4 regions of the Paenibacillus sp. FSL H3-0286 genome follow, and region 2 is predicted to be linked to each of the others. Evidence: riboswitches for the same ligand, from Rfam matches in the RefSeq annotation. Region 2 holds a riboswitch; each other region holds the start of a gene.
The links. A riboswitch is a leader RNA that binds a small molecule or an ion and turns the genes downstream of it on or off. The one in region 2 is predicted to bind cobalamin.
Positions count from the first base shown of each region.

Region 1: another riboswitch for cobalamin. It lies ahead of MHB37_RS04575 (DUF4430 domain-containing protein); the one in region 2 lies ahead of metE (5-methyltetrahydropteroyltriglutamate--homocysteine S-methyltransferase).
Region 3: another riboswitch for cobalamin. It lies ahead of MHB37_RS03910 (S-layer homology domain-containing protein); the one in region 2 lies ahead of metE (5-methyltetrahydropteroyltriglutamate--homocysteine S-methyltransferase).
Region 4: another riboswitch for cobalamin. It lies ahead of MHB37_RS02375 (anaerobic ribonucleoside triphosphate reductase); the one in region 2 lies ahead of metE (5-methyltetrahydropteroyltriglutamate--homocysteine S-methyltransferase).

Region 1 covers NZ_CP150285.1:1,059,188-1,067,049, reverse strand. Annotated here, with positions in the region: gene MHB37_RS04580 (methyl-accepting chemotaxis protein) at 1-1,678, opposite strand, end outside; gene MHB37_RS04575 (DUF4430 domain-containing protein) at 1,881-4,445, opposite strand; cobalamin riboswitch at 4,615-4,818, opposite strand; gene MHB37_RS04570 (glycosyltransferase) at 4,946-7,862, opposite strand, start outside.
Region 2 covers NZ_CP150285.1:5,131,415-5,139,276, forward strand. Annotated here, with positions in the region: gene msrA (peptide-methionine (S)-S-oxide reductase MsrA) at 1-493, shown strand, start outside; gene MHB37_RS23145 (DUF4349 domain-containing protein) at 591-1,706, opposite strand; gene MHB37_RS23150 (DUF1540 domain-containing protein) at 2,135-2,287, shown strand; gene metE (5-methyltetrahydropteroyltriglutamate--homocysteine S-methyltransferase) at 2,434-4,737, opposite strand; cobalamin riboswitch at 4,892-5,098, opposite strand; gene MHB37_RS23160 (undecaprenyl-diphosphate phosphatase) at 5,198-6,058, opposite strand; gene MHB37_RS23165 (DedA family protein) at 6,109-6,732, opposite strand; gene MHB37_RS23170 (FtsX-like permease family protein) at 6,750-7,862, opposite strand, start outside.
Region 3 covers NZ_CP150285.1:888,200-896,061, forward strand. Annotated here, with positions in the region: gene MHB37_RS03890 (tetratricopeptide repeat protein) at 1-421, shown strand, start outside; gene arcC (carbamate kinase) at 458-1,408, shown strand; gene MHB37_RS03900 (hypothetical protein) at 1,601-2,182, shown strand; gene MHB37_RS03905 (cellulase family glycosylhydrolase) at 2,567-4,288, opposite strand; cobalamin riboswitch at 4,630-4,831, shown strand; gene MHB37_RS03910 (S-layer homology domain-containing protein) at 4,994-7,862, shown strand, end outside.
Region 4 covers NZ_CP150285.1:544,813-552,674, reverse strand. Annotated here, with positions in the region: gene MHB37_RS02415 (ASCH domain-containing protein) at 1-299, opposite strand, end outside; gene MHB37_RS02410 (DUF3221 domain-containing protein) at 655-999, shown strand; gene MHB37_RS02405 (hypothetical protein) at 1,879-2,208, shown strand; gene MHB37_RS02400 (hypothetical protein) at 2,434-2,649, shown strand; gene MHB37_RS02395 (undecaprenyl-diphosphate phosphatase) at 2,925-3,728, opposite strand; gene MHB37_RS02390 (hypothetical protein) at 4,545-4,712, opposite strand; tRNA gene MHB37_RS02385 (tRNA-Thr) at 4,946-5,017, opposite strand; gene MHB37_RS02380 (MTH1187 family thiamine-binding protein) at 5,111-5,419, opposite strand; cobalamin riboswitch at 5,798-6,033, shown strand; gene MHB37_RS02375 (anaerobic ribonucleoside triphosphate reductase) at 6,275-7,862, shown strand, end outside.

The DNA.
Region 1 (7,862 bases), 3.0 Mb from region 2:
GCAGATCTTCTGCGAGCACCGCTAAATACTGAGCTGAAGCCGACATTTCCTCCATTGCGGATAGTTGCTCCTGACTCGCTGCACTTGTGTCCTGAACACCTTCTGCACCTTTACTAGATATAACGTTGACCTGTTCCATAGCTGCTGCCACACCTTGTGATTCCATGGCTACATGAGCAACCGCTTCTCTAATCTCCGCTGTCTGTAAGGTAGCTTCTTTAATGGAAGTCTGAATCTCATGAAAAGCTTGAGATACCAGATGACTTTGAACTACGCCATTGGTGACTAGCTCAGTACCCAAAGCCATGGATTCTACTGCGCTTTCGGTTTGCTTTTGGATATGTGTAATAATATCTGTAACCCGCAAAGAACTATTTCTAGTTGCTTCCGCCAGATTACGAATTTCTCCAGCAACTACAGCAAATCCCCGTCCATGCTCACCGGCCCGTGCTGCTTCTATAGAAGCGTTGAGCGCAAGCAGATTCGTCTGTGTAGCAATACCGTTAATCGTTGTAATAATTGTATTAATCTCTTGTGACAATGTCCCCAGATTAGAAACAATCTCCTGACTCTGAGTTACACTGAGGTCAATTTCCTTCATCTGCACAATGATTTGGTCTACAGCCTCTACTCCACGATCCGATGAACCGGAAACTACTCCCATTAGATCCGACATTTCATAGCTGCTGCCCTCTACGGCTGCAATATCATTGGTCATTGCTTTTATTGAACGTGTTGTACTGTTAATGCTCTCTGTCTGTTCATCAAATCCCGCAGCAATCTCTCCAGAAGATACAGCGATCATTTGTGAAGCCAATGAGGTCTGCTCAGCACTAGCGCTCATCTCTTCCGATGAAGCTGACAGCAGTTCTGCACTCTCTGCAATCCCTTGCATCATCTTCCGCAAGCCCTGCAGCATATTGTTAAATGAACTGTTAATTTGGCCGATCTCATCCTTGGCGGTGTACGTTGCTACCACGGTCAAATCTCCATCTTCTGCCCGCTTCATTAGTCCTTGCAGTTCTTTAAGCGGTTTTGTTATCAGGCGAATGATTGCAATACTAATCAAGATACAAATCACCCAAGCGAAAGTAATCATTATGGTATTGTTTACACGCATGCTTTTAGCGGTTGCCATGGAACCTGAATTGTGTTCATCAGCATCTTTAAGCAAAGAATCACTAATTCCTTTAAGCAGATTGATCATTTTTTCACGGGATTCGTTAAATTCGCCTGAAAATACTTTATAGGCCTCTTGATTATGATTACTATCAGCAATCTTTATAATGTTATCCCGCTGTGCACGATAATCTGGCAAAAAGGACTCATACTCTTTGATTTTACTTACAATAGCAGGATCATTATACTGAATCGCTTTCACCTTGTTCATAAGTTCATTATTATCTTGAACCTTCACTTGGATACTCTCAGAAAGTTCTTTGTTTTTGCTGGCATCAACGCTAATCAAACGCTCCAAAAGATAGGATTCAATAGCCCTATTATTCGTACGCATCTGCCCTACGTAAGAAACAGGCAATAAATTTTCATTATATGTCTCATTTGTCTTTTCGGCCATTTTGTTCATTGTGATGATGCCTATGCCCCCTACAGCATTCACCATAATTACTGCGAATACCAAAAGCAGCCCTATTTTGTATTTCACTTTCAAATTTTTCATCTACACTCCGCCTTCACATTATCTTATGATCTATCTATTTTTATCGGTCGGAAGGGCTAAGAGTTTGATGATTTTTTAAATATTGTGTCGAATAAAAGTATATATTGTCATAAAACGACTTTCCTCAAATAAAAAAGGGCGGGCACCCAATCCGCTATTACTCCGAATCCAAGTGTGCCCGCCTAATCAAACTTCCTCTTCCTTATTCTCCAGAGGTATAGTACCAGTACAAAGTATCACCGTTCTGCAAAATATAACTGTCTGCACTGATGCTTGGATCCGCATCCCGGTTCGTTTTATACTTCCATCCGCTGCTTGGGCCTCCATCAAATTCAGCCAACCCGTCAATAGATTTCACGTAGATGCTTCCAGCGTTGCCGGATGATACTACCTTAGTCCCTAATTGACTGACTAGTAAGCTATAAGCCGTTTCGCCCTCTTTTAGAGCTACTGTTGTACTGGCTAGGATGGTTCCTTTCCGGCTATCTCCAATCACTGAGAGGGTAGCGGTAGCTTTTGCTGGAGCAATAACAGACGATCCGACAGTCAGAGACTGAGTATAACGCGCTACGCTCGGTACGCTATCTTTAGCATAACCGGTAACAGTTATTGTATAGCTATTTGCTGGGAGACCCCCATCAACAACAGCCACACCTTGTTCATTCGTGATTACCTTCTTATCACCAACAGAAACCTGCACACCTGCAGCCGGTGAGATAACCGGATCAGAAGTGAAGCTTTCCTGATTCCACACCCACTTTTTCTGTGAAACATTTACAGTAAAAGCTTCATTAGCTTTTGGCTGTGATGGGGTAAGCACCACAGCATCTACAACCTGTGTATTTTCTCCTGCATAATAGACAAGTACACGATCGGATTCCTGTAGTTCGAACGCATCCATACCCACACTTGGATATATCCACTCCCCGCCGCGTGATACCACGAAGCTCCACCATCCGTCGTAAGTACCTTGCGAAACTCCATGGATACCTGATACAAAGTTGCCATAAGACGATTTGGTGATATCCACTTTAAAATCATCGGTAGACCCTAGTTGTTGCAACGCTTCAAGGGCATTGGAGGCTTTCAAAGTCCCCTCACTAATCAACCCTTCCGGGCCTTCAACGGTTAGCGAAGCTGTTACATTCTTAGAAATCACTTTTAGAGCTTTTGTATATTTAGCAATCGTTGGGGCTTTGCCTTCACGGTAGCCAGTTACAGTCAGTGTATAGTCACCTGCGGGCACATTTCCTGAGAATACGGCCTCACCTTTAGCATTCGTCGTTACCTTGTGAGCTCCAATTTGGACCTGAACACCCGCAGCTTTTGCAGTTACAGGAGAGGAAGTGTTCGTAGCAGCGTCCCATTTCCACGTCTTACTAGTTACAGTGACGGTAAAGGAATCGCCCTCTTTAAGATTTGCTTTGGAAAGCGTAACGGAATCCACAAGCTTAGTGTCATCTCCGGCATAATAAACCAGTACCTGATCTGAATCTTTAAGTACAAAATCACTCATGCCTACATCGGGATTAATCCATTTTCCGTCACGTGATACAACATACATCCATCCGTCATAACCACCAAAGCTTCCAGCAGCAATACTTCCGATGCCAGTCACATAACTGCCCGAAGGATTTGTGATCGGCAAGTTCGTTTGAAGCGCCAGCTTCTCTAACGCTCCAAGTGCGTTGCCAGCATAGGCGTACCCTTGTGCCAACGTGGCCTGTGGTCCCTCAATCGTTACTGGAGCGTAGATGAGTGAGCTCTGAATGGAGGATTTGGAAAAATCGTATAGCTTACTGTTGCTTCCTTTATATAGCAAATTATAGGCAACCAGCGCCTGAAGCCCTTGCTCTGTCGCCAGAATATTACTGCTTCCACCACGGCTATGGGTGAAGCTACCATCAGCTAGACGATAGCTAAGCAGGTTCTCCATTAGATCCACTTTGTTTTTGGTGTATTCTAATCCACTAGGATCAACTCCGAAGGAGGTGAGTCCAAGGATTGCTTGTGCGCTACTTTCAGCACTGTCACCGTAACCCCCATGGCTATCTTGAGCTGTAGATAACCAAGCTACGGCTTGTAGCCCTGCTAAGTAGGCTTCGGGATTATTTTTATGTGCCGCCAGAGCCGTCAAGGTTATCGCTGTCATATCAGGCTCACTTGCACCTGAGGTTAGTGCAAAGCCCCCATCCGGATTCTGTTTGGAGAGAATCTCCGTAAGGAGCTTATCCGCCGTCCATTTCGCGTCACTTGGGATATTATATTTACCAGAATCCAGCGCAAGTAAAGCATATACCGGATTATTAAGCGTCTGTTCACTGAGCTTGCTATTATTATAAATTTTCTCAATCAGATTATAGCCAGGAGTCATTCCGTTACCAGCAAAGCTAGTAGGATCTGCACCAATCGCTCTCACTGCGAGCACGATTCGAGCATAATCGGTTACATTGGTGAAATCGCCAGCGGCATCCTTTACTTTTTTTTCAAGCTCTGAAAGGTAACTAGCCGGCAGCTTGTACCCTGCTTGCGCTAATCCAATGGCTTGCCAATCCGATTGCACGCCACCTTTCAAGAGATATTCTGCAGCCGCATAAGTCGCATCCGCAACATTAATCCGCTCCGCGGCAGTTGCCTCCAGACCGGCGCCAGCGCCCGCTTCTGCAAATATTTGTCCCGCCGGAACAAGAGATGTTCCTAGAATTGAAATGACCATGAATAAGGCCAGCCCAAGTGCTACAAACTTGGAAGACATGATTTTCTTCATTGTTTAACCTCTTTCTGTATAAGAATGGGTACTGCTGGGAATAAGACGCATAACATAAAGACCGCCCCTTTGGAGGGCGGTCAGGGAAGATTACAAATTGAGGCTGCGGCGCTTGCTTCCTGCCAACAGTCCATCTGTATATGTTCCACATTCTTACCCCACGAAGAATAGAAACGCTCACGAAAAAGGCAGGTCTCCTGGCTAATGCTTCATCGCTGTTCTTCACCTTCCCACCCTACCTTCGGGGCAGTGGCTTATAGAAGAAACGCTCCGCACATACAGTGGCGGGACCGCGCCGGACTCTTGCACCGGACTTCCCTTTTAAGCAGACGACTAGATTGATAGAGTCTGCACCTTTTCCAGTATGTAGTATCTTATTTTGACATCCATAATCATATCTATTAATACATAGCATGTCTATAGAAAAGCTTAGTATGGGCAGCAAAAAAATGAACAGCAATACGCCACCTTCCGGTGGGTATTGCTGTTCAGAAAGCTTGTTATTCGACTGTTCCATCCGGACTTGCAGTCGGGGAGGGTTCAGCACTTGAATCAGAAGCTGGTGGAATATTAGGGTCGGGATCTACGATCAATGTAAATCTTCCGGCTTTGATCATACTTTTCTCTAGAATTGTCGCTCCAGACTCCAATGTAACCTCAACCTGATAGGAAGGTTGTTCACCTTCAGTCACAGCTGTTGCGGAAGGCAACCCAGTGCTGTTCTCAGTATCAGAGGAAGGCGTAGTGGACGGAGAAGCATCAGCTACAGCGTTAGTAGAATCTGCACCTTCTGCTGTTCCTCCAGTAGTGCCAGCGGCATCTGACTCGTCAGCAGCGTTTCCCTCATCCGTCCCATCCGTTGACGGCACTGGACAAGTCCCATTTGTAGCAGCGACCTTAAAGCTTTTATCTATCTCTGTAGACGAAGACATTAAACTAACCTCAGTCGGTTGAAACTGCACACAGTCATCTGCACTTGCGAAGGTGAACACCAACATGCTGCTCCCCTTATCTCCTTCGACGCTCTGATCCTTCAAGTATACTGAAGCTGGAGGCAGCATATTGCCTGCACTCTGAACAGGGGTCGGCTCAGGGCTTGTCCCCGGCAGAGCCGTCTTCGTATCATCCGGACGCAGCATACTGAATACGATAATTGCAATAATCACCAGAATACCCGTAATGGAGCCGGAGATTAAGAGTCGAAATCGGCTGCGGCTGATCCAGCGCGCCAGCGGGGAAGCCAGTTGGGAACGGGCTTCATTGTACACATTTTGCAGAGCAGGCCGAGCTGCCGCGACATAGTTCTTTCGGAATTCCCGATTCTTGAACGCTTCACGATCACTGCTCAGGAAATACTTCAGAATCGCCTTACGGTAACCCGGTTGCAGCTTTTTATTCGAAACCGTAAATAAAGGATTGCCTTGCGACCAAGCAAAAAACCGATAGATGATTTCTTTGTCGGAACCGGCTTTACGCTTTAACAGCTCCAGAAGCGCATCGTAATCCAGCGGACCCCCTTCACGCTGAGTTGTATAGTAAAAGGCTAGCGGAAGCCGTTCAAAGGGTTCCAGAACACGCGCCTCTTTTAGCAAACGACGACCCAGTAGCTGCACATCGTCTAGTTCCTGCGGAGACAATCCTGTAAAAATCTCCTCATTCGGCTTCTCTTCACCAAACCAGCGGTAAGCGGCACGCAGCGCATTCTCTTTCTGCTTGCTAATCCTATCCAGTGGCGGCTGCCAATCGACAACATTACCATACCGTAAAAAAACTACCTCCAGAAGCTCCTCCTGCGTCATATCAGAAAGCGATAAGCGGTTCAGTAAGAATCTATCTGCTGAAGCAGCAAGATCCTGCATTAGGGAGAGTGCCTTAGGAGCAACTCCTGTTCCTTTGCGGCGATCTTTTTCTGCCTTATCTACAATTTCATGAATTTCCGCCACAGAAGCCACCGGATCATGCTCCAGCTGGAGCTTTTCTAGCAAATAATCCTTCACAGCATTTTGAGCAAAAGACTGCTCTAACGCCACTGGCAGGAACCGCCCCCAATGGAGCACAAAGCTCAGAATATCCGCAGATCTGGACGCCGCAGCTAGTCTTGATTCCATATAAGGCTCAAGTAGCTGCTTACGGAAATAAGTTTCAGACATCACGCGCTGGAAGTAAGCTGCACTTAACTCATCATTACTCTCAATGATCCCGTAAGCAGCACTCAAAATATCCTTGCGGCCCGCTTCCACACTATGAAGCATCCCATTGATGAAATAATCCACGATTCTGACCCTGTAATTGTGATCCTTAAGTACAAAATACTCTTTAAAGCATTCCATAATCGCCGGATCTGGCACATTTCTTTGCCGAATCAGATCAAATTCCCGGTCAAACCGTTCTAAGAAAATATCATTCAAGCGGATTCTAGAATGAATTGCACCGTCTGGTTTAAGGTAAGAAAGCAAACCACTTAGCACCGCACTCTTGTTTTCCGTATATAAATGCTCGTTCCCTTGCTCAATCTCATAAAATATAGCCAGCTCATTATAGAAAGAAAGGGTTAGCTTGTGCTCAGGACTCTCTCCACGCAGAATCTGATCGGCGAAGCTTACGAAGTCGTTAATATCTCCTGGATTCAGCAGTAACAGCTTCCATACCAAATCAGCATAAGGCTGGCGGGTCTCGCCAAAATCGACATTCCCCATCCGTCCGGAAGCCAAATCAAAGGTATAATCCTTCTCAATACTGCGGTCACCGGGACGAAGTGAACCTTTTTCCACAAAGCTAAGATGTATATATTTACGGCTTTGCGGTTCATTCGCATACGTAATCACGCCTAATCTACGGCGGAATTCATACGGCAGCACGCTATACAGAATTTCTGTAAGCTCCACCGCCCGCGCGGACAACTCGGTGATAGGTACGTTTAGAGCCACGTAGATTTTTTTCTTACCTGCTACAGAGAGCATTACGGCTTGCAATAACGCCTTGAATATCCCTTCATCAATCCCTAACAGACGTAAGCCTGCGATTGGATCCGGGCTGCGGTCTGTGCGAACAACTGGAATAGAGGGCAGCTCCGGCAAGGTTCCACCAAGCTCTCCAGTATAACGCTCTGCAAAATCAGCATGCAGCCAGTCTCCATAGCTCTGCACAATTTCTTCGGAACGTGAAGCAGGAACTACATAGTTATGTGCAAAAAAAGCGCTTCGTTGGCCTGTGAAATCGGCCGCTTGATAACGACTAAGCCCAATAACTGTATCCCCGTTCTCAGCATGAAATAGGTGCAGCGCACCAGGATATGCAGCCTCATCCTTCTCTCCACGTGCGGTTAACTCCGCAGGAGCATCGTAGAGGCAGAAGGGATGAAGGATTTTTTTCACAAAATTATTGTCTAGACTATCTGATTTCGCTACCGTATCGAAG
Region 2 (7,862 bases):
CAAACGTTACCGTAAGGGTTCCGGACGAGAGGATTTTATCGAAACCCACTGGACACATAAAGAAGACAAACTAAGCTTGAAAGAACGTCTGACGCCACTTCAATATGAAGTCACTCAGAATAGCGCTACAGAGTCACCTTTCCGAAATGATTTTTGGGATCACCACGGAGAAGGCATTTATGTAGATATCGTATCTGGTGAAGCATTATTCAGTTCGCAGGATAAATACGATTCCGGTTGTGGCTGGCCCAGCTTTACACGTCCGATTCGCGATTACGCCGTGAAGGAAAAGACGGACCTCAGCCATTTGATGGTTCGCACAGAAGTGCGCAGCAAAGTAGCAGATTCCCATCTAGGTCATGTCTTCGACGATGGTCCAGGGGAAAACGGCCTGCGCTACTGCATTAATTCAGCAGCACTGCGCTTTATACCAAAAGAGGATCTGGAGAAAGAGGGCTATGGCGAGTATCGTGTAATCTTCCAGCCTGCCTAATCTTCGATAAAAGCGAAATACTGTACTGTCTTACAGAAAAGAAAAGCCTCCAATTCACGGTATACCATGAATTGGAGGCTTTTTAATTCATAGGAGCTTATTCTTTATTCTCGTCCTCGTTAGCTTTCTTATCCTTTATTGAGGTTGTCACCTTTGGCTCTGCTGGTCCAGGGAGTACCGCCTTGTTCAGTTCCCGATTTTCCTGCCGTATCCGCTGGGTCTGCTGCTCCCGTCGTGCACGGATATTTTTGCGGGCAAACCAAACGATGACTAAAATAATGCCCGCACCGATTAGAATCGGCAATGCACCTGCAAGAATTACAAAAATCCACTGAAACATAACAGATAGTGCGTTCAGGCTTCCTTTTAAAGCATCCGATGCCCGTTCTAGCAATGGACCTTGCTCTGCCTTTTCCTTCACGGCTAAGCTCTCATCCGTCTGGTACACTCTAAGCTCTACCGTTGAAAAAGATACGTTCTGATCTATATATCGCATTCTGCCTTTGATCTGCTCAATCGTTTCTTGAATCGAACCAAGCTCGTTTGCAAAGGCGACCAGATCACTTGATTTCGTTGCTTTTTTCATAAACTCTGTGTATTGAGCTTCCATTAACTGCTTTGCCTTTAGACGCGACTCCAGATCAACATACTCCTCCGAGACATCCTGACCTTGAATACTGCGTTGTAGCGATTCGTGTTTTACTTTTTCCAAATTATTCAGAAAAGGAGAGAACCCGGAGGCAGGCACCTTAAGGATAAACGTCCCTCCTTGCTCATATTGCGACATGTTTTCGTTAAACTCTATAATATATCCTTTAGCCATCGTTACCATGTTGCGGATTTCAGTCTGAGCTTTACCGTAATCTTCTACTTCCATAGTCAGATTGGCATGATAGATTAGCTTCTTGTTCAATCCTTCCACGACATCACTGCCCGTGAATCCCGCGTTCCCTTGATCCGTGTTCTCTGATGTCAAACCTTTTTCAACTGGGGCTTCGTTGCCTCCCGCTGCTGTCTCAGCTTCTGCTGAGGTGCTCTTATCCGCTAATGTAGCTTTCGAAGATTGCTCAGTGGTTGCTGCAGCAGAATTACTCGTATTTCCGCCGTCACCAGCTAATTTGTCTGCCGCCGAATTGTTATCACCCGAGCCACAACCTGCCAATACCACCGCAAGAATTAATAAACATAAGTAATGCAGACCCCATTTGCGCATTCTCATTCCTCCAAAAGTGTAGTGGTTATCCCTAGCATTGTAACGTTACGGAATGTCATGTTCTGTACAGATCTCTTCCGTCTCTCATTTCTATAACGCCCCAAAACTTGGAAGGTTGCACTGGAATATGGAATTTCGGTAAATTTCTTTTGGTTTTTCTTGTTGAATACACAAAAAGCCGCATTTCTGCGGCTCTTATTGGACATATTTTTGATGTGGGAAGGTGACCCGAAAGTTAAAGAACTTATTTGCTTACAAACTCATTATTTGGTACAATTACCACGTCTAACCTAGTAAAAAAAGCCAAATACCCTCTATTCATAATGAATGAGGGCGTGACACGGCTTTGTTGAGACAAGCTCCACCTTGCTGAACAGAGCCGTTCATTGAATGATACTATCAATTACTATAAGGGGAGGTGAACCCTCATGGCAAAAGACGTAGTTTGTGAAGTTAACTCCTGCACCCACTGGGCAGAAGAGAACAAATGCAGCGCTGAATCGATCTTCGTAGCTTTCCACAGCTCCCAAGAACCAAAACGCGCAGAAGAAACAGATTGCAAAACTTTCGAAAGTAAATAAGTAAATGCCTGAAGGGACCCTCCACGGTTCCTTCTTTTTCTTTTTCATTCTAACAAGATTGAGAATTATTATCAAGTAGCTGATTATAAAAAAATAAGTGAACTAAAAAGCCAGGGTAAATTACCCTGGCTCTAATTTATTTATGTCTATTTTGATGCAATAACCCCTGACTTTTCCCTCGCAATAGCAGCAGCGCTTACCATGTTACGTAGTGCATCCTCTGTCTCCTGCCAGCCACGTGTTTTCAGACCGCAATCCGGATTAATCCAGAACTGTTCAGGGTCCAGCACCCGCAGCGCACGATCGATATTCGCCGTCATTTCTTCTACAGCCGGAACCCGCGGGCTATGGATGTCATACACTCCAAGACCGATTCCTTTATCATAGGCCTGCTCCTCAAAGCTGATAATCAGCTCCCCATGGCTACGTGAAGTCTCAATGGAGATTACATCAGCATCCATAGCCGATATGGAATCGATCATGTCATTGAATTCGCTATAGCACATATGCGTATGAATTTGTGTCGTAGCCTTCACATGGTTCGTAGCAACGCGGAACGACTTCACTGCCCAGTTCAGGTAATGCTCACGGTCTTCTGCCTTAAGCGGAAGTCCTTCACGTATAGCCGGCTCATCCACTTGAATCATTTCGATGCCTGCATCTTCCAACGCTTTTACTTCATGGCGAAGGGCAAGAGCAATTTGATTGGCTACCTCTTCCCGGCTGAGATCATCACGTACAAATGACCAATTGAGGATAGTTACAGGACCCGTCAACATTCCTTTAACCGGAAGCTTCGTCAACGATTGTGCATAGACACTTTCTTTAACAGTCATAGGCTGTATAAATGCAACATCCGCGTAGATCACCGGTGGCTTAACGCAACGGGAACCGTAGGATTGAACCCAGCCATTACTAGTAAACAAGTATCCATCCAGCTTTTCTCCGAAAAACTCCACCATATCTGTACGCTCGAACTCACCGTGGACCAGAACATCCAGACCTAGCTTTTCTTGGAAGGTAATTGCATCCGCGATCTGCTCACGAACAAATCCATCATAACGCTCCTGATTCCAGACCCCTTTACGCCATTTCAATCTCGCCTGACGCACTTCTACTGTCTGCGGGAAGCTACCAATTGTAGTGGTTGGCAGAAGTGGAAGCTGCCATTTCTCTTGCTGCACCTTTAAGCGTTCAGCAAAAGGCAAACTGCGTTGGTCCGGCAAAGCTGCAAGTGCAAGCACTTGCTCCGCCACATCCTTACGGCCACGCTCAGGTAGTGCGCGGAATGCTGCAATAGCTTCACGACTAGCGGCCAGCGCTGCTTTAGAAGCTTCTCCTTTATCTGCGAGGGCTGCTCCGAGCAAACTAAGCTCTGCAAGCTTCTCATCGGCAAAAGCTAACGCATTCTTAACTGTCGCCTTCTGCTTCACCTCACCTTGAACGGTGACTGGGACATGCAGCAGACTGCAAGAAGGCTGAAGAATAAGACGATCAAGCGGCACATGAACGCTGAGCTTTTCTACCAGTTGCAGCTTAGCGTCTAAATCGGAACGCCAGATGTTCCGTCCATCAATAATTCCGGCACCCAGCCATTTGTCCTTCGGCCAGCCAAGACGTTCGATAGAAGCCAGATTCGCTCCACCATCGTGCACAAAGTCAAGACCCAAGCCTTGAACAGGCAACTCTAGCAGTGCCTCCAACGGTTCAGCAGCTTCGAAATACGTCTGTAAAATAATATTCAAGCCCGGCACGGAGCCGGCAATTTCTGTGTATATCGAGTTAAGCAGTGTTAATTCTTCTTTACTTATGCCTGTAACAATCGCTGGCTCATCGATTTGTACCCAGCTTACCCCTTCTTGCTTCAGTTCCTGTAGCAGTTGAACATAGACTGGAACAAAACGTGCAGCAATCTTGGCGATATCTGCCGCTGCGTAACCTTTGGACAGCTTAAGGAAGGTATACAGACCTAAAAGTACCGGTTTACCTTCAATCCCTGCCTGCGATTTAGCAAAACGATAAGCCGCTAGAGGTTTATTTTCAGTCAGGCGTGGTGTTTGTGTGCCGATCTCTGGAACGATATAGTGATAGTTCGTATTGAACCATTTGGTCATCTCACAGGCAGTAGCCTCAGTATTACCACGGGCCATTGCAAAATAAAGATCAAGCCCGATGTCGCCGCCATCATACGTGTACCGTGGAGGTACAATTCCAAACATAACAGCCGTATCCAACACATGGTCATAAAAAGTAAAATCATTCACCGGAATAAGCTCAATTCCTGCCTCTTGCTGGGTCTTCAAATGCTGCAGCTGAATTGCTGCCATTTCGGAGCGGAATTGCTCTTCATTTATTTTCCCCTGCCAGTAGGCTTCCAGTGTCTTTTTCCACTCGCGGTTCTTTCCGATTCTCGGATATCCAAGATTACTTACTTTTACTTTATTCGTCATCTCGATACACTCCCTCTTCCATCTCTTATTTCAAACTCCAAAGCTACTTGCTTTCCTATAAAAAAGAGCGCCCTTCCCTAAAAAAGTCAAAGGGAAAGACGCCCATGATATACCCATGGTTAACGTCTAACACCTCCCTATCTTCCGTAGGTGAAGCAGTGCTGTTGAAACAGGCAGGTCTCCTGGCTAGCGGCGTCAACATCTTGAGCAGTCTTCCCAGCAGTAGTAAATTGCCAGTGACCTCTGTTGCTCGAGATTCTTCCGTTACAGTGGCGGGACCGCATCGGCTTCGAACCGAATTTCCCTATTAAGCCTACCGAATTACTATTTTCCGGTCAGCACCTGTCTCCGATATCATTCATCATTTGAGTGTCTTAATCTGATGTCATCATACGTGAAAGCCCCAGCAATCTGCAATAGATTACTGGGGCTTCTGTTATATCGATTCCTTATAACGGACTTAGAAAAATACGAAATATACTACAGCAGCAAGAATTATACGGTATATAGCAAACGGTAAGAGCTTGATACGATTGATCAGTTTTAAGAAGAAACGCATCGATAACAGCGCAAATAGGAAGGCACTAATAAAGCCTGCAATAAAAAACGGCAACGCGTCCATGGTGAAATATTGCCAGTTTTTCATCAGTGACAACAGACTGGCACCTGCCATGATGGGTACTGCCATAATAAACGTAAAATCAGCAGCGGCACGATGGCTCATCCCGAGGAGTACTCCACCAGAAATCGTCGAGCCCGAGCGTGAAAATCCAGGCCATAACGAAAAACACTGTACAAGACCTACACCAAGTGCCTGTTTGTATGTAATCTGATCTACACTCTCAGTTCTGATCTTCTTCGGCCCAAACAGATCGGCAATAATCATTAATATAGCCCCAATCACTAGACCAATTAACACTGTTGAGGTAGAGAATAAATGCTCATCAATATAATCATTAAACAGAACACCTAACACACCTGCAGGCACTAACCCTACCAGAACCTGAGTCAGCTTGAGATGCCCGCCCTGCTCCAACTGCGGTAGCTCCTCTGTTACAGGATCCAACTGCTTACGGCTGAAACGCTTTAAGCCTAACAAATCAATGAACCGATTTCTAAAGATCACAACAACCGCTAATATTGAACCCAGTTGAATAACTACTTTGAAGGTATTTGCTGTATATTGTCCAAATAACTCCTGTGATTTCAGCCACATATCATCAACAATAATCATATGACCCGTGGAGGATACTGGAGCAAATTCGGTTAAACCTTCAACAAGCCCCAAAATAATGGCTTTAATAATCGTTAATAGCTCCATTTGTTTCCCTCCTTTTTAATAGTCATTTCTATTATCAGTCCACTACCCGCTTAGCCCTCAGTGTTCATTCTCCGGCTGCGTTTGCGGAAGTACAGAAACCCAAGGATAACTAATCCGCCAGCAATTAGTACATAGACTACATTGGAGTACACATCCATGTACACGGCAATGTCTTCCCAGGATTCGCCCAATACCGCGCCAATAAGCACAAGCAGCAAATTCCATCCCAATGTGCCAATCGTTGTGAAGATCATAAATACTCCAAATTTCATGCCCGACATTCCCGCCGGAATCGAAATCAGACTGCGGACCAGCGGAACCATCCGACAAAACAATACAGTCCAGTAGCCATATTTATCAAACCAGGCGTCAGCCTTGTGGATATCTTTTTTACTGACCCTAATTAGGCTACCCCAGCGTTCAACCAGTTTCTCTAACCGGCTCACATCCAATAATCGGCCAATATAATAGAGAATTACTGCACCCAGTAGTGAACCAGCCGTGGCAGCAATGATTACACCAGGGATCGTCAAGCTCGTCGTAGTCGTCATAAATCCTCCAAAGGGCAGGATCACTTCTGAAGGAATTGGTGGAAATATATTTTCAAAGGCCAGCATCAGAAAAATACCGAAGTAACCAAACTGCTCCATAAAATCTGTAATCCATGCTTGCATCTTGTTACCCCCATTTCTCATATCAAGTTCTTCTTCAGGTTGCGTAAATAGCGGCTGCGAATAAAAAAGAAGTATAGTCCTTGAACAGCCAAATATCCGAGTAACACCGCGCCTGTCTCCGTTGCGATAGATAAGTAGAACAACCGTTGAAGCGCAATAAAGGCAAACACACTGTGTAAAATAGCTATTCCGACCGGCACAAAAAACAACAAAGACAGCTGAATCGTAACTATTCGATTGAGTTCTTTATCCGTAAGTCCCATCTTGGACAAAGTGGAATATTGATTGCGATCATGATCAAGATCGGTATATAACCGGAAGTAAAGAAAGCTGCCTGCCGCGATAAAAAAGACAGTACCCACCAGCAAGGAAGCAAAAAGCATTGTGTTATACAATGTTTTCTGAAGCTCAAACAGCGTGCCGCTGATCACAATCGCATACGGAGAATCACTTTCATAGGACTGTTTGCCTTTATGGGCAAGATCAGCAGCGATACCTACCGTCTGTGGAAAATCCTCTACATAAAAACCTGTATAAAGATCCGTCTGCACGGGATCAATAGCGCTGTAGAGCTCATCACTGATCACGACACCACTAAAATCCCCGCCATCTCTACCATCCAGCTCCGGCAATAAATATTCGGCGATGGGAACTTGCTCGGTATAACCTATTTCTTTAATGGCAAGTCCTTGCTGCAAGGAATAGACCGCTTTTACTCTGCCTTCTGTTAAACTGCGATCACGCTGTGAACCAATCATCACCAGACCTTCGTTACCCACCAGAGCACGCTCATCTGTTGGGAACCCTGCACGTTGCAGGGCGAGATTATAATCACTGAAAGCAATCAAGGGAAGGCGTAAAGTGCGATCGGGTCCAGTCTGAGCTTCAACCTCAGCATATTTAATCGGGATACTAAGCGCCTCATAAGGGAGTTCGTGCGTCTTGAGCTCTTCCTTAATTTCGTTCAGATGCTGATCAAAGGGTACATCCGCCTGATTTCCTTTGGCTACATAACCCACTGCTGCGGGATAATCCAATTTCAGCTCTCTGGAAAGTGTATGTATCGATGCAAATACCCCTACGGAAGTGAAGGAGACTGCGGATACAATCGTCACCATAAAAAACATTCG
Region 3 (7,862 bases), 2.8 Mb from region 2:
GATGAAGCGATCCGAGCAAGCGTTAGCAGAGTATGATAAAGCGATAGAACGCGATCCTGGCGAAAGCTTCTTCCGCTATCATAAATCCAATTATTTAAGAGAGTTGGGCAGGCATGAGGAAGCGGTTAAAGTTATGGATCAGCTTCTGGAACAGCAGCCTGAACGGTATGATTTCTCGTTTCATAAGGCGAACAGCTTGAGATCACTTGGCCGGCATCAAGAGGCAGTTGAGGCGATTGAGAACGCAATTGCTAACGATCCGAGCAATCCTTTATATCATCATCATAAGGCACAGTCACTTGGTTTACTTGGTGATCATGAAATGGCCATTCAAGAAATAGATATTGCTATCAGCTATAATCCTGCCAATCCGGATTTTCACTTCGCGAAGGAACAATTTCAGCTGGCCCTTAAACGCTAATAAATGAGGATCAACTGATCCGTCAGGAGGAATGGAATGAGTAAATTTATAGTTGTAGCCATTGGCGGTAATTCATTGGTGAAAGACAATGGCCGCGATTCTATAGAGGATCAGTCTGAGGCAGTACGTGAAATTGCTGTCAATATCGCTGATCTGGTGCAAGCAGGCAACGATGTGGTGGTTACTCACGGCAACGGTCCACAGGTTGGATTCGAGCTGAGACGAAGCGAGGTGGCTTCGGAAGTCACTGGAATGGATGTTACTCCGCTGGTCAATTGCGTGGCGGGCACGCAAGGGGGCATAGGCTATTTAATTCAGCAGGCCTTAACAAATGAATTCATTCATCGCAGATTAGACAAAAAGGTTGCCACAGTCATTACTCAGGTCGAGGTTAGCAAAAATGATCCGAATTTTCAGTCTCCCTCGAAACCAGTGGGCTCCTTCTTCACGCTTGAGCAAGCAGAGGAGATGAAGCGTGCCAAGCCAGATTGGGTCATCATTGAGGATTCAGGTCGAGGTTACCGCCGTGTTGTTCCATCGCCTAAGCCGATTGATATCGTTGAAAAAGACGTCATTAAATCACTCATTGAGACGGGTTATGTGGTAATCGCTGTTGGCGGAGGCGGGATTCCTGTGATCAAAACCGAAAATAATACCTACGAAGGTATCGATGCGGTCATTGACAAAGACTTTGCTACAAGTCTGCTGGCCGAACAGATCGATGCAGAATCTCTTATCATTACAACAGGAGTTCCTCAGGTATGTGTGAATTTCGGTACGCCTGAGCAGAAGGCTCTTGAAGAAGTTACAGCGGCAGAAATGTTGGTATATGCGGAGCAGGGTCATTTTCCTGCTGGCAGTATGCAGCCTAAAATTGAAGCAAGTCTTGGCTTTTTGAAAAAAGAGGGACGCAGAGTTATCATTACCAATCCGGAAAATATGAAAGCTGCGATGAGCCAACAGGCTGGCACACATATTGTAAATTAATAGGATCTAATTTATCTCATCATTTCATGGAGACCGCCACTGATCTAAATCAGGGCGGTTTTTTGACATATTCATGAATTGTTATCTAACTGTTGCTTTCAGATGGCCATATTCTGGTGAATAAAAGGAAGATAAGAGGTAAAACTATGTCCACTATAGAGAAAAAAATACATTAAAATGCGGGGGTAAAAGATGATATCGAATAAAGGAACAACACAACGTTTTACCAGGGCTACAATTCTTTGTTGTATTTGTGCATGTACGGTATTGCTAAGTGGTTGCACTAAAGCAGCGGATGAGACTCAAGTGCCTACTCCAACAGCTCAAGTAGAAACTGCAGCACCTTCTGCAGAAGCAACTACACCTGTACCTACAAATAACGCAACAGATCAACCCCTAACATCTGCGTCACCCGGCTCAAATACTGGGAAACTTCCAGAGGGGGTTAGCATTCAGAGAGTTATCAAGGATGTTTCGTTAAAAGATAACTATCATAAAAAGGTTGAGCTGCTAACTGACGGAGGCAAGCGGGTCACCATCACAGATCCGAATCAAAAGATTGTTTTGCAGCAGATTGAATATGACGGAAGGATCACTGCGGTTAAGGGTAAGCAGGTTACTGTTCAAGTGGAGGGCGGTAAAGAGCAAACCTTAACGATTCCTGATCATATAGTCATTGAAGATGAAGACAAGCTCGGATTGAACAATGGCGTTGAAATCGAGTGGACGGTAAATGCAGACGGACAAATCGAAAGTGTGGAACTGGACGATTAAAAAATTACCGAGGTGAGCTGGATGAAATTTCTAATCGTACTTGGTAGTATTCTTGTTCCCATTGTTATGCTGATGTTACAGGGGAAATCGATAAAGTGGCGTATGGTTTTCAATGTTGTTTCGGTCTTAAGTACGATTATCTTTGGAAATATTTCTGCCTTGGCAATTTACGAAATATTAAGAGATCATGCTGTATTTATGACCTCGATCCATGCGATATTTTTAAATCCAATGTTTCTTATTACCGGAGCCTATCTTGGCGTTTATTTAATTTATCGGTTGATGATAATTTCGTATGACGAGGTTTATATGTGATCGGTGCAATACAAATAGGGATGTTCCTGCGAAGGACACCCCTATTTGTGTTGTTAACAGGACGGGGGGTTAAGAGGACTTTCCTACAACGTTTGTTCCGCTCTTCGTGATCTTGTAGGTGATGATATCACCATTCCAGAAGTGGAACTTCAGGATTACCTCGCCGTCTTTAACATCTTTAAAGAACGCGGGAAGCAGCTTGATTTCTTTAGTGTTATAAGAAGGTGAGAAGGTATTGCCGAATTCCTTAAATGGAGTCCAGTCCTGCGGACCTGCATTGCCACCAGCGGTATATACAGCTTCCATTGTGGCAAGCTGGTTACCATTAAAGGTGGTCGGAATGGCAAAGGATTCAGTCGTGCCTTTTGCATCGCTTAATTTAGCTGTGTCATACACAATCACCTTAAGTCTCCACGCAACACCCTTGTTGAATTTCAGAGTCAGCACGGCATTTTCACCGTATTTTTGGGAAGCTGTGAGCTTTTTAAGTTGGCTGGCTTTGAGGATGAGCTCCTCACCATTTAAGGTGTAATCTTTACCTTTGGTCAGATACTTTCCGTTGGCACTAATGGTGGTTAGCTTATTTCCGTTCAGGTTCAGCTTAACCTTGGTATCTTTGATTTGTGCACCTTTTTTTAGGTAGACCAAATCGCTTTCGGTGCTGGAGGAACGCTCCTTCAGACCAGACATTAATACATTGTGGAGTTCAGGGTCAGACCACTTATAAGTTTTACGGTTGAAATGCTGCCCGTTATCCCAGAGCATGGAAGTCATTTTCTTTTCTTTCAAATAATAAGTCAGATACTCGAAGAATTTAAGCTTCTCGCCCTGTTCAATCACACCCGTGTCTTTATCGAAACCTAATAAACCAAATTCGCCGACGATGACAGGGATGCCTTTAGCTACAAATGTATTGTAAACGTTATCAAAAGTTTGAGTGATATCATTTTTTGTATCTTTTTCAAATGTGGTGTAGCCGGCAATGTTCACACTAAACGGCCAGAAGCCATAGAAGTGAACGGTCGCAATAATATTTGGATCGTTCAGAGCCGTAATCGTCTTATAGAGATGATCCATTCTTGTTTGCGTAGGTGAAGACTCTAATGAAGGTAATACAAGTGGGCGGAGGTCGTTTTTCCCACCGGATTTCCGCACGATTTGATAGAAAGAGTTATTAAGTTCAGTAAGCATTTGCTCCATTTTTGCTTCGTCTGTGCTTCCACCATCGGTGAATCGAGGTTCATTTATGCTCTCGAACATCAGCTTATCGGATTTGTCCTTGAAGCGATCGGCAATTTGAGTCCAGGCTGCATTATAACGTGCCAGCGTTTCATCGTGTTTTTCTTCCATATGGCTTACCCATAGCCAGGAATCATGGTGGACATTAATCATGACATAAAGCTTGGCGTCCAGTGCCCAGCCGACAACTTCTTCCACACGGTCGAGGTAGGCCTTTTCTAGGGTATAGTCTGGTGCCGCACCCATGTGAGTATCCCAGGTCACAGGAATCCGAATGCTTTTATAGCCTTGAGCGGCGATCTTTTTAATAAGATCTTGGGTCACACGTGGATTGCCCCAGGAGGTTTCATCCTCACCTGTAGCATCTAAAGTATTGCCAAGGTTCCATCCGGGCTGCATTTCGTCTACATAGGATTGGATCTTACTCTTTGGCGCTGCCTTAGCTTGTTGCTCGTCCTTAGTTGCAGCTGCGGCCATGGATGAGAACAGAGAGAGCAGAAGAGCGGTGACAAGTGTCAATGATAAGAAGGATTTCTGGATTCGCGTAGTCATTGAATTCTCCTTTGTGAGATAAATTTAGGATGCTTGGACCTGGCTTTGACGCTGTACTTGGTGGTTAAATGAACGCAAACACCTCCAGTTTTATTTTGTAAACGCTTTCTGAATATACCCTAACATAGAATACACTTAGCGAGTACCTTACTAATTTGTGGTAAATTCATATAAGAATTAGTGATTTAAATTAATTTGCCCCACAGTTGGATAAAGAAATTATTTGAATAACCCTACTCGTAGAAATTGGTTATTCAATAGGATTATCTCTAGCTGCCCGTTATACAAAAAAGAAATATAACATGACAAAAGCATATATATTAGTTATGATGAAGCATGAAAATTTAAAATTAGAAATAGGTGCCAACTATGAATGTTGCGGAAGTACAATCATAGATTGGTTAAATGGAAAGCGGGTGTGAATCCCGCGCGGTCCCGCCGCTGTGAAAGAGGAGTCCTTGCAAAATGCCACTGGGAAACTGGGAAGGCAGCAAGGGTGATGATACTTGAGCCAGAATATCTGCCTTTTTCTGTTACACCATCAAACTCTACGATCGATAGAGAGGTGCTTGAATAGTGTTTGCCAGCTATTATTGTGGTTCACTATCTTAACCTCTTGACGTTTATGTTGAGTGGTTTTTTTGTGGTTATGAGAAAGTTTATTCTGTTTTTTATCATAGGTATGAAGGGAAGGGTTATGGAAAAATGAAGAAAAATAAGTTTTTAGCGTGGTTACTTATTGTAGCTGTATTTATTACGACATTCTCTACAAGTGTAATCCCGGCTCAAGCAGATGGAGCAAGCTCTACCCTTAAAGGGTATGTATCTGTATCCGTAGAGAAATTCACCTTAGGCCAAGGGTATATTAAGGAACCTATTAAAGTTCCGATTTATGAAGGCGATAATGGCGCATCTTTAATAACACGTGCGCTAGGTGATGGGAATTATAGATATTTAGGAAATATAGATAGTGGTTTTTATTTATCAGAAGTTAAAGATAGTGGCAGAAGCGAAGTCAATATTCCACAATATATTTTAGATATGATTTCAGCCGATGGGAATACAGTCGGCACTAAAGCAGACCCAGATTGGTTAAGTCAGTTTGACTACACCTCCATGTCGGGTTGGATGTATGCAGTAAATAATGTGTTTCCTCCGTTTGGGATGACCGATTATAAGCCTCAAGACGGTGACATCATTCGAACTCAGTTCACCACTTATGGCTATGGTTCTGATCTTGGCGGCTGGGGGGAAATCCCAGTTCAACTTGCCAATAAGGATGCTTTAACTGCGGAAATCGCCGAGATTAATAGTGCCCCTAATAAAGAAACTATTTTGGACAGACCAGTAGTGCAATCGGCAGTTTATGAAGCCTATTCCGTGCTCGAAAACATGGCAAGCTCTCAAATAAGTGTAGATCATGCGCTTGTCGGTCTTAATAATGCATTAGACATTGAACCCCCTGTTATTACAGTAAGTGGCATACAAGATAAACAGGAAGTATCCAATAAAGAAATAAGCTTCAAAGTAGCTGTCACAGACAATGTATATAGTGACATTACTCCAGAAGTGAAGCTGAATGGAGTTACTTTATCACCCGCAAATGGGGAGTACAAAGCTACTCTGAATTCAGGCATTAATGCAATTGCTGTAACGGCTCTTGACGGAGCTGGAAACAAAACAAATGTAACTTATCAGGTTACTTACAAACTGGAAACTACAGTTGCCGTCAAACAACAGTTAGATAAAAACCTTGCTTATATTTTAAATACTGTAAAGAATCCAACGTTTGGAACAGGCAGCGGAGAATGGTCGATCCTTTCTCTGGCACGGGCGAACTATACAGTACCTAACGGTTATTATGATCTCTATTACAATAATGTAGCTACGAAAATAGCATCAATCATTAAAGAGGATGGAAAACTCGACGCCAATAAAAGCACAGAGAATTCCAGAGCGATTCTAGGACTTACCTCTATCGGAAAAGATATCACAAATGTTGCGGGATATGATCTGAGAAAAGCACTCGCTGATTATCAATATATCCAAAAGCAAGGCAATAATGGTCCGATTTTTGCTCTGATTGCGCTAGATAGCCATAACTATGAGATTCCTGTAGTTGATGGAGTTACAGAACAGACCACAAGAGAAAAACTAGTTCAGTATATTTTAGATAAAGAGGTTAAAAAAGGTACAGCAGAAGCTGGTGGCTGGGCATTAGGCGTAACCAAAGCCGATGTCGATATGACTGCGATGGCGATGCAAGCTCTTGCACCTTATTATGCAACCCGTGATGATGTAAAAGCTGCCGTGGATCGGGCCATCCAATGGCTGTCCGATAACCAAAACAATCAAGGCGGATTTACAAGCTGGGGAAGCACTAGCAGCGAGAGTATCTCGCAGGTAATTGTAGCCTTAACTGGTGTAGGCGTAGATCCGCACACTGACGCTAGATTTGTTAAAAGTGGAAATTCGCTTATTGATGCATTACTTAGCTTTGCTGCACCTGAGGGTGGATTTAAGCATATCCTCACAGGCAAAGTAGACAATATGGCAACGGACCAAGGTACGTATGCTCTTGTGTCCTATGATCGTCTGCTCAATCATAGCAACCGTCTCTTTGATATGAATGATGTGCAATTAGAACAACCTACTGCTGTTGTAGCCAAACAACAATTAAATAAAAGCCTTGCCTATATTCTAAACACTGTAAAGACCCCGTCGTTTGGAACAGGCAGCGGAGAATGGTCGATCCTTTCTCTGGCACGGGCGAACTATACAGTACCTAACGGTTATTATGATCTCTATTACAATAATGTAGCTACGAAAATAGCATCAATCATTAAAGAGGATGGAAAACTCGACGCCAATAAAAGCACAGAGAATTCCAGAGCGATTCTAGGACTTACCTCTATCGGAAAAGATATCACAAATGTTGCGGGATATGATCTGAGAAAAGCACTCGCTGATTATCAATATATCCAAAAGCAAGGCAATAATGGTCCGATTTTTGCTCTGATCGCGTTAGATAGCCATAACTATGAGATCCCTGTAGTTGATGGAGTTACAGAACAGACCACAAGAGAAAAACTAGTTCAGTACATTTTAGATAAAGAGGTTAAAAAAGGTACAGCAGAAGCTGGTGGCTGGGCATTAGGCGTAACCAAAGCCGATGTCGATATGACTGCGATGGCGATGCAAGCTCTTGCACCTTATTATGCAACCCGTGATGATGTAAAAGCTGCCGTGGATCGGGCCATCCAATGGCTGTCCGATAACCAAAACAATCAAGGCGGATTTACAAGCTGGGGAAGCACTAGCAGCGAGAGTATCTCGCAGGTAATTGTAGCCTTAACTGGTGTAGGTGTAGATCCGCACACTGACGCTAGATTTGTTAAAAGTGGAAATTCGCTTATTGATGCATTACTTAGCTTTGCTGCACCTGAGGGTGGATTTAAGCATATCCTCACAGGCAAAGTAGACAATATGGCAACGGACCAAGGTACGTATGCACTTGTGTCCTATGATCGTCTGATCAATCATAGCAACCGTCTCTTTGATATGAATGATGTGA
Region 4 (7,862 bases), 2.5 Mb from region 2:
AAATCATATTCGTTCCCATTGATCCATTCCCTTAAATCCACCTCTGGAGTAACCACATAACATCCCGCGAGCTGACCTGTAGCAATAATAGCTCCTGTCGGCAAATTATTCGCTGTATAGCCATGTTTCGCCAATACTGATTTGTACGGTTCCTGTTCACAAATCTTTTTGTCGATCCGCATCCCGGCATGAATGCCTAACTCGCCGCGGTAGGCTGTTCTCCATGAACGAGTTTCAAACTCTTTTTCACCAAGAGCAATTAAGGTCGCCCAAGGCTGCCGTATTGTTATACACCGCATGATATTTATCCCCTTCGTTTATGTTGGACGTTTGTCACGGATGCACGGATCTCGATCTCGCGTTGTGTAATCTTGCTCACCTTGACCTGATAAATTAAATAATCCCAACCGTTTGGTCGATACTCATTTCCATCATTGATCGCCTCTAAAATAAGAACATTTATTTTTATTATATACAAACAAAAGTTCTTATGAAAATATCAATACTACAGACATTCACCTGTAACTCCCCAGAATCAATAAAGGTCGTCATAATGGAAAGGCTGCTGTTTATTCTTATATTGGTAATGTACTAACTGCTATGCCTGTGCAACCGATTTTAAACTAATGTCGTAACCACTGGAGGGGAAGGTCCATGATTCAAAAACCACGTACTACTATTAAATGGACTCTTATTTTTGTTTTTTTGTTATTAGTCACCGCCTGTAGTAAGAATGATGAAGTTTTGAAAGGAATTGTACACACAATAGATGTAGAAAATAAAAGAATTTTAGTAATTTCTGAATTAAAAGAAGAAGACTTGAACAAGGAATACAAGGAAATTCTCGAATCTAATGAGTACTCTCAAGCCATTTGGGTAAATAAAGTTGCACCTTCTAAATATAAAAAAGGCGATGAGATTAAAGTGTTTTTTGAAGTAAGTGATGATTCATTCCCTGCACAAGTTACCGCCAAAAAGATCACCAAAATCAAGAATTGAGCAAAAAGAATAGAATCTACTATAAAGAAGCGGCGTCTCCAAAAGGGATGGCGCTTCTTTGTGTAGATTTAAGGAGAAATCAGAGTATATAATATGGAACATTATATACTCTCAACATCTCTGTTACGGGAATTCCTGAAGCAGAAATACCCTTCCGAACATATACTATGAATAATCTCTTCCGGACGAAACATTTACATAATCTGAATATAATAATTCTGGAACATTCTGTAAACAAAAAAAGCTCACCTACCGAAGCCAGTGGGCATAATCCCAAGCATTTGGGAATTTACTCTTTGTTGGAATTACTGAAACCTTACCATGTAACAACTATAGGAGCTTATAAAGTCCCTACAGTTGTTGGCAATGTACCTAATAACACGAAGGATCTACTTGAAGATACAGGATCAGCACAAACCCGCGAGACATGCATCGGCGGGTTTCGTATTTTTAAAATTCATCACAATTAATTAGTCCTAGGTCATCTACACCAATAAAACTCTCTTATTATAATATTCGACGTTTATTTATAAAAACTTACAAAACATCTCATTTTTCAAATCGATCTTATAGCTCATATACATCATTAACCATTAAATTTACTATTATCCATGTAAGTAAACACTTCATATGTGAGGATTATCAAAGTATGAAAAAACTAATCGTAGTTTTATCAATCGCTTTATTGACTACCGCAATTGCTCCTTTCGCATCAGCAAATCAATCAAATTCAAGTGTACTATCTCCACAACAAGTAAGCCTTCAACAAGATGCAACAGACAACTATACTCATAATGGTTTCCCAATTAATTCTCCCTGTTCAAAAAGCATCTCAATCTGGTGAAATACTAATAACATTCAGTAGATTGGAGGTTTACCATGACAGAAATTGATGAGAGAAAATGGGGGCAGCAGGATCCTATCAAAGAACCACAAGATCGTTATGAACAGTTTTTAAAAGTTGTATCACTAACCTTTGTGAGTGTCACATTCACTATTATTTTCACTGAGATAAAAATGGGCAACTTTCCCCTTAAGCTCATTTTCTTTGTTATTGGACAATTCCTCATTTATGGATATGTGATGAAGAATCTGTCCAAGACCTCAGAAAAATTCAAAAATTCCTGCAAGAAATTAAAAATAAAGCTACCCATTCTCTACATTTTATATTTCTTGTTTCTCTTCTATATTGGGCAACCATATTTATAAAATTACTCTGTGCAAAAAAGTGACCCCACCAACTTCCGGCAGGGTCTAGATCTATATTATAAGGGGGTTATGTAATTACTATAATCCTCTTAGCTTAAATAAGTATGAAGCCCGTCTAAAGATTTGCTGAATTTTTATTATTTTTATCGAAACCGATCAAACAAGGTAACGTATCAATCTTAATTTCCAAATTACTATATATACAAAATGAAGGTGTGTATAAAGATGAAAATATTCAGTCTATTGCTTGTAGCATTGTCTTCCATTGGAGTAGTTGCCACATTCGGATTTTCAACATTCAGCTTAATCACAGGAATTATAGGAGGGCTTATTGCAGCATTTGCAATTTCAGGCTACTTGCAGTCTGTCAGACGTGATTACCCAAATGAGAGCTATGAGAACAAACATGTTAAGTATCAGTCGAACTATAATACTTGGTAAGCAAAATCCCCACCTTAAACTGGTGGGGATTTTCATATTCCCAAACACTTGTATAATCACTTTGTGATATTAATGGTAGAAGAAACAAACGAGGGATAATGGCTAGCTGTAGAAGTGCTTACACCGAAAATTCATTCCTTAGTTCATAGACTACTTGAGCTTTGTCTTGTTTGGTGATTTCCCCTTGTTTTAACCTCTAGTTAAATCTGTGCAGGATATGATGTATAGCCTTTTTAAAAGCTTCTTTCCCATGATGTTCATATTGACTAATCCAATTACTGTATGACAATTAAATAGAAGAGAGCTGCTAAAACAAACCGGTATAGAGCAAACCACTCCAATCGAAGTCTCTTAATCAGTTTGATGAACGTCACTACTGCAATCATTGCCACAAGAAAGGATGTCGCAAAGCCAATTAACATTAGAAGCAAATCGTCAGAACTCAGCAAATCACGACTATCGTACAAATCCAACAAGCTTGCACCAAACATAACAGGCACAGAAATAAGGAATGTAAAATCTGCAGCGGCTTTTTGGCTAGTGCCAAGCAACAGGCCACCTGAAATCGTCGAACCTGATCTCGAAAATCCCGGCCATAACGCCAAGCATTGAAACAGACCAATTCCGAAAGCCTGTTTATAATTAATCCCATCGATAGTATCAGCGGTTTCAGTCCGCCTATTCCGCGCTGCAATGATCATCAACACGCCACCAACAACTAGACCTATCAAAACAGGGGTTGGGCCAAATAATTGGCTTTTTATTGTGTCCTTGAAGAGAAGATATAGGGTTAATGCTGGTAACATAGCCAAAATCATATGAATGACATTTAATCCTTTGCTTTTGGAAAAATCCATTCTAATCATATTAACCCCAATCTCCAAATACCTTTTCCAATAAAGAATTAAAACTGCCATCACTGCACCCAACTGAATAACAATTTTAAAAGTTATTGCAGCATCTCCCTCAAAGCTAAGCAAATCGCCTGCTAGAATAAGATGTCCAGTAGATGATACTGGTAAAAATTCAGTTAAGCCCTCTATTATGCCAAGTATTATTGCTTTAATTACATCAGTCATCAGTGCATTGTCCCCTTTCGGAAATAAAATCATTTAATTTCCAGTATAAGGGAGACAAGTAAACTTCCCCATCGATTAACCTAACAATATTCAATTCAGAATGACATAATTGTCACATTGCTCATTATTCCAGTCTTAAGTAACTCCTTTATTAAACTATCCTTTCCCGTTAGCATAACAACAGTATCAAACATTAAATTCAACCTGTATCAATAAAAAATCCGTTAACCTTCTGAACTTGCTGCCCGTTATTTGGATAATCAATTTCAGAGCATGCAGCAGATATGAACACCGAAACGTAACTTCCATTTGATCATTCTGCAGCCGCGTGCGTGGAGCCTCAATGACCATCATGATTCCAAAGCGCTGAGAAACCACACAGAACCGCCACCCCGACCAAGAATTGGGGGTCCTTTTTTTGGCAAAACACAAAATATTAAGTATAATGTTATTGTCGAAACGCTAAGGCGTCTGTACAGGATGGCTACCTGGCACTGATGATGGCAGGCCAAGCGCTTTATAAAGTTTTCTTTATGTGTATTTATACTTTAGGAGCGTGGTTATCTATGAAAATTAATATTACCGCACATTTTAACATTGATATTACTTTATCTCTTCATCTGTTAGCCGTAGCCAGTCTTGCTTATGAACTCAGTTCACTGACGAGCTCGTGAAATTCGAGCGAAAAGTATCTGTACTAAGACACCTTGTGGTGTCTTTTTTATTTTTATAGTAATTACCATCTAACCGATCTGCCCCCGCAAGAGAAAAGCAGCTTATGCTGCACCTCCGCCACATCCTTCATTCTGATTGCTGTCAGCTTGCGACACGCCTTCCATCTGCTCGACAGTGACCACTAGTCATACCGTTTTCATTACCGATTTCGCGCCATGTCTTATCTTCCTTGATACGTTTCTCCAGAAGAACAGGGAACAGCAGGGGCTGTCCATCATATTCGACTTCAGGAAAGATTAGGCCATTCATCAATAAATATCACTCTGGATACTTATTCACATGTTCTCCCCAATCTGCAGGAAGCGGTGCCCCGATGTATCGGAGATTCTATTCTAGGAACCCGAAAAGAAGTGGAGAAAATTGACGAGACACCCACTTTAATCGACTAAAGGTTAGAAGAATGTTAGAAGTTGATGCTTGTACAAAAAAAAGGCGCAGTTCCAAAAACCCGGGAACACGCGCCACTATCGACTTTGTAAGGATGCTGGTGAAGGGAATTGAACCCCCGGCCTACGCATTACGAGTGCGTTGCTCTACCCCTGAGCTACACCAGCTTAACGCTGTTTTTCTGTCAAACAAAAAATATTATACAACTTTCAGCCAGAAACGCAAGCCTATTTCTCCCTGTTTTCCGCCCTCCTAAACTGCTAATCCACCTGTAGCTTACGCTCCACAGACTCTAACTTTCCACGGCTAGTAGAGGGTTTATCGCGGCGGTCGTCTATTTTAAGTGAAGTAGAGACACGTTCTGCACCTGCGGCAAAAGGAGACTCATGCAAAGCTTCTACCGCGGCAAAAATGCGTTGCAGAGGCCCTTCGATGATCGTACCCATAGACGTAAGTTCATAAGTAATCCCTTCTACTGTCTTCAGCACCCGCTGCATATCCGCAACATAGCTGCTAAGACTGGTACTGCCTGTTCCAATTGGAATAACTGTAACTTCAGCGATAGGCATGAGAATACCTCCTCGAAATTTTATAGTAGCTGTCTCCTTCCATTGTAACAATTCCACCGCTCTGTCACAAACTAAGCAAGATTATCCTCCCTTATCTCTTCTATTTCTTCTGATTACTCCAAAATATGACTTTGGGCTAAGAGTATTTTCTCATGAGCAAATTCTAGGGTCATCTGCACTATATTTATGGACTCTTTGTGGCATCTTTTCGGACAATTTATGAATCATTTCGCATCTCCCTGTGGATCAATTGTGGATTACTTATGGACAGCCTGTGGATCATTTGTGGAGTACTTTTGAAGAACCCGCTCCCCGCGCGGGTTTTCTAAAAAACTGTTTACAAACACAACATCTTGGGTTATTTTTATCTAACGACAACAAAATATAGTGGAGACAGGCGCTTTGATCCTTAACCGGATTTAGAGCTTAATAGGGAAGCGCGGTGAGAATCCGCTGCGGTCCCGCCACTGTAACCGGATGGCCTTCTTAAGCTTCTGGGAAGCTTGAGAATCCACATCTCCCGGCAAATGCCACTGAGGGTTAGGAACACCCTTGGGAAGGCGCCGAGAGATCCCACGGAAGCCAGGAGACCTACCTGTTTCGACGACACCAACTATTGATGCCTGCGAGGAACAGGGATGGTGTCCGCATGCGGTCATCTACGTAGAGACCTCTGCAAATATCCGTGTGGATATTTACATAACGCATCGGGCATTTTCTGCCATCCTCGGGTAGGGGATGCTTTTTTTATGTAATCTGAACAAATATACGACTGCTTATAGCAGTCCAACTTCTTATGGATATATGGATTTGATGATAGATGTTTTTCTTTTATACTGAGAGGAGAGCTGTACAATGACGTTGTTGGAGAGACAATTTAATGGAGTAGAAAATGCACGGGAAGTTCTTTTAGAAGAGCTCATTGATTTAGGCCGGGATATTATCGACAGTCGGGATATGGACCTATTGCGCGAGAATGCCAATTTGAATGGAGAGAGTTTCTCCGGTAAAATGAGCAAGTTCGGCAGTGAATATTCAAAATGGTACGCCCGCAATTTTACGATGCCGCCGCAGCTAGTGCAGGCTATTGATGACAATGTCGTCTATGTGCATGATCTGGATCAATACGCGATTGGAACGACGAACTGTATTTTCATCCCGTTTGATAAACTTCTCCGTGAAGGTTTCAATACCGGCAACGGCAGCGTTCGTCCTCCGAACTCAATAATGACAGCTATGTCTCTGGTAGCGATTATTTTCCAATCCCAGCAAAATGCTCAATATGGTGGTGTATCCGCCAATAAACTCGACTATGATCTGGCACCTTATGTAACCAAATCCTTCGCCAAGCTGTTCCGCAAGGGTCTGGATTATTTTGAAGAAGGACAAGCTGATGAATCTTTGGGCGAGATTACGATGAGCCGGACCGATCTGGCGGAGTTATATCCAAGGGCGTTCCGTTTTGCACTAAAGGAAACCGAAATCGAAACTCTGCAAGCGGCTGAAAGTATGGTACATAATCTGAATACCATGTCCAGCCGATCCGGTGGACAAATACCGTTTACCAGCATCAACTACGGTACTTGTACTTCACCAGAAGGTCAGCTTGTGATCAGTTCTCTGCTAACCGCAACTATGAACGGACTTGGCAGCGGAGAAACACCAGTGTTCCCGATTCAAATCTTCAAATGCAAGCAAGGAATCAATCAACAGCAAGGCGATCCTAACTATGAACTGTTCCTAAAAGCAGCTGAATGTTCTGCGCGCAGACTATATCCAAACTTCGCTAATCTGGACGCTCCGCTCAACTTGCAGTATTATGATTCAAGTGATCCTGATACGGAGTTCGCTACAATGGGCTGCCGAACCCGAGTGCTCGGTGACCGTTTTGGGCGTAATCATTGCTCTGGGAAGGGCAACCTTTCCTTTAATACACTAAATCTGGTTCGGCTAGGTCTTGCACACGGCACAGTAACAGGCAGACGTACCGTCGCAGACGAAGCTGGCTTCTATGAAGATCTAAATCATTATATGGATATTGCGCTGGAAGGACTTCTCCATCGCTTCCACATCCAAACCGCACAAAAAGCTAAAGCTTCCGATTTCATGATGCGAGAAGGCGTTTGGGAAGGCGGCGAACATCTTGCACCCGATGACACTGTAGGCGATCTGCTGAAGCATGGCAGTCTGTCTCTTGGCTTCATCGGTATGGCGGAATGTATGAAAGCTATGTACGGCAAACACCATGGCGAGGATATGGAAGTTCATGCCAAGGCGCTGGCTATCGTGCGTCATATGCGGGACTATTGCGATCGGAAAAGTGAGGAACTGGATCTTAACATCACCCTGTTCGCTACTCCAGCAGAAGGTTTGTCCGGTAAATTCACCAAAGTTGACCGCAAGGTACTGGGTTCCATTCCGGGCGTAACCGACCGTGAATATT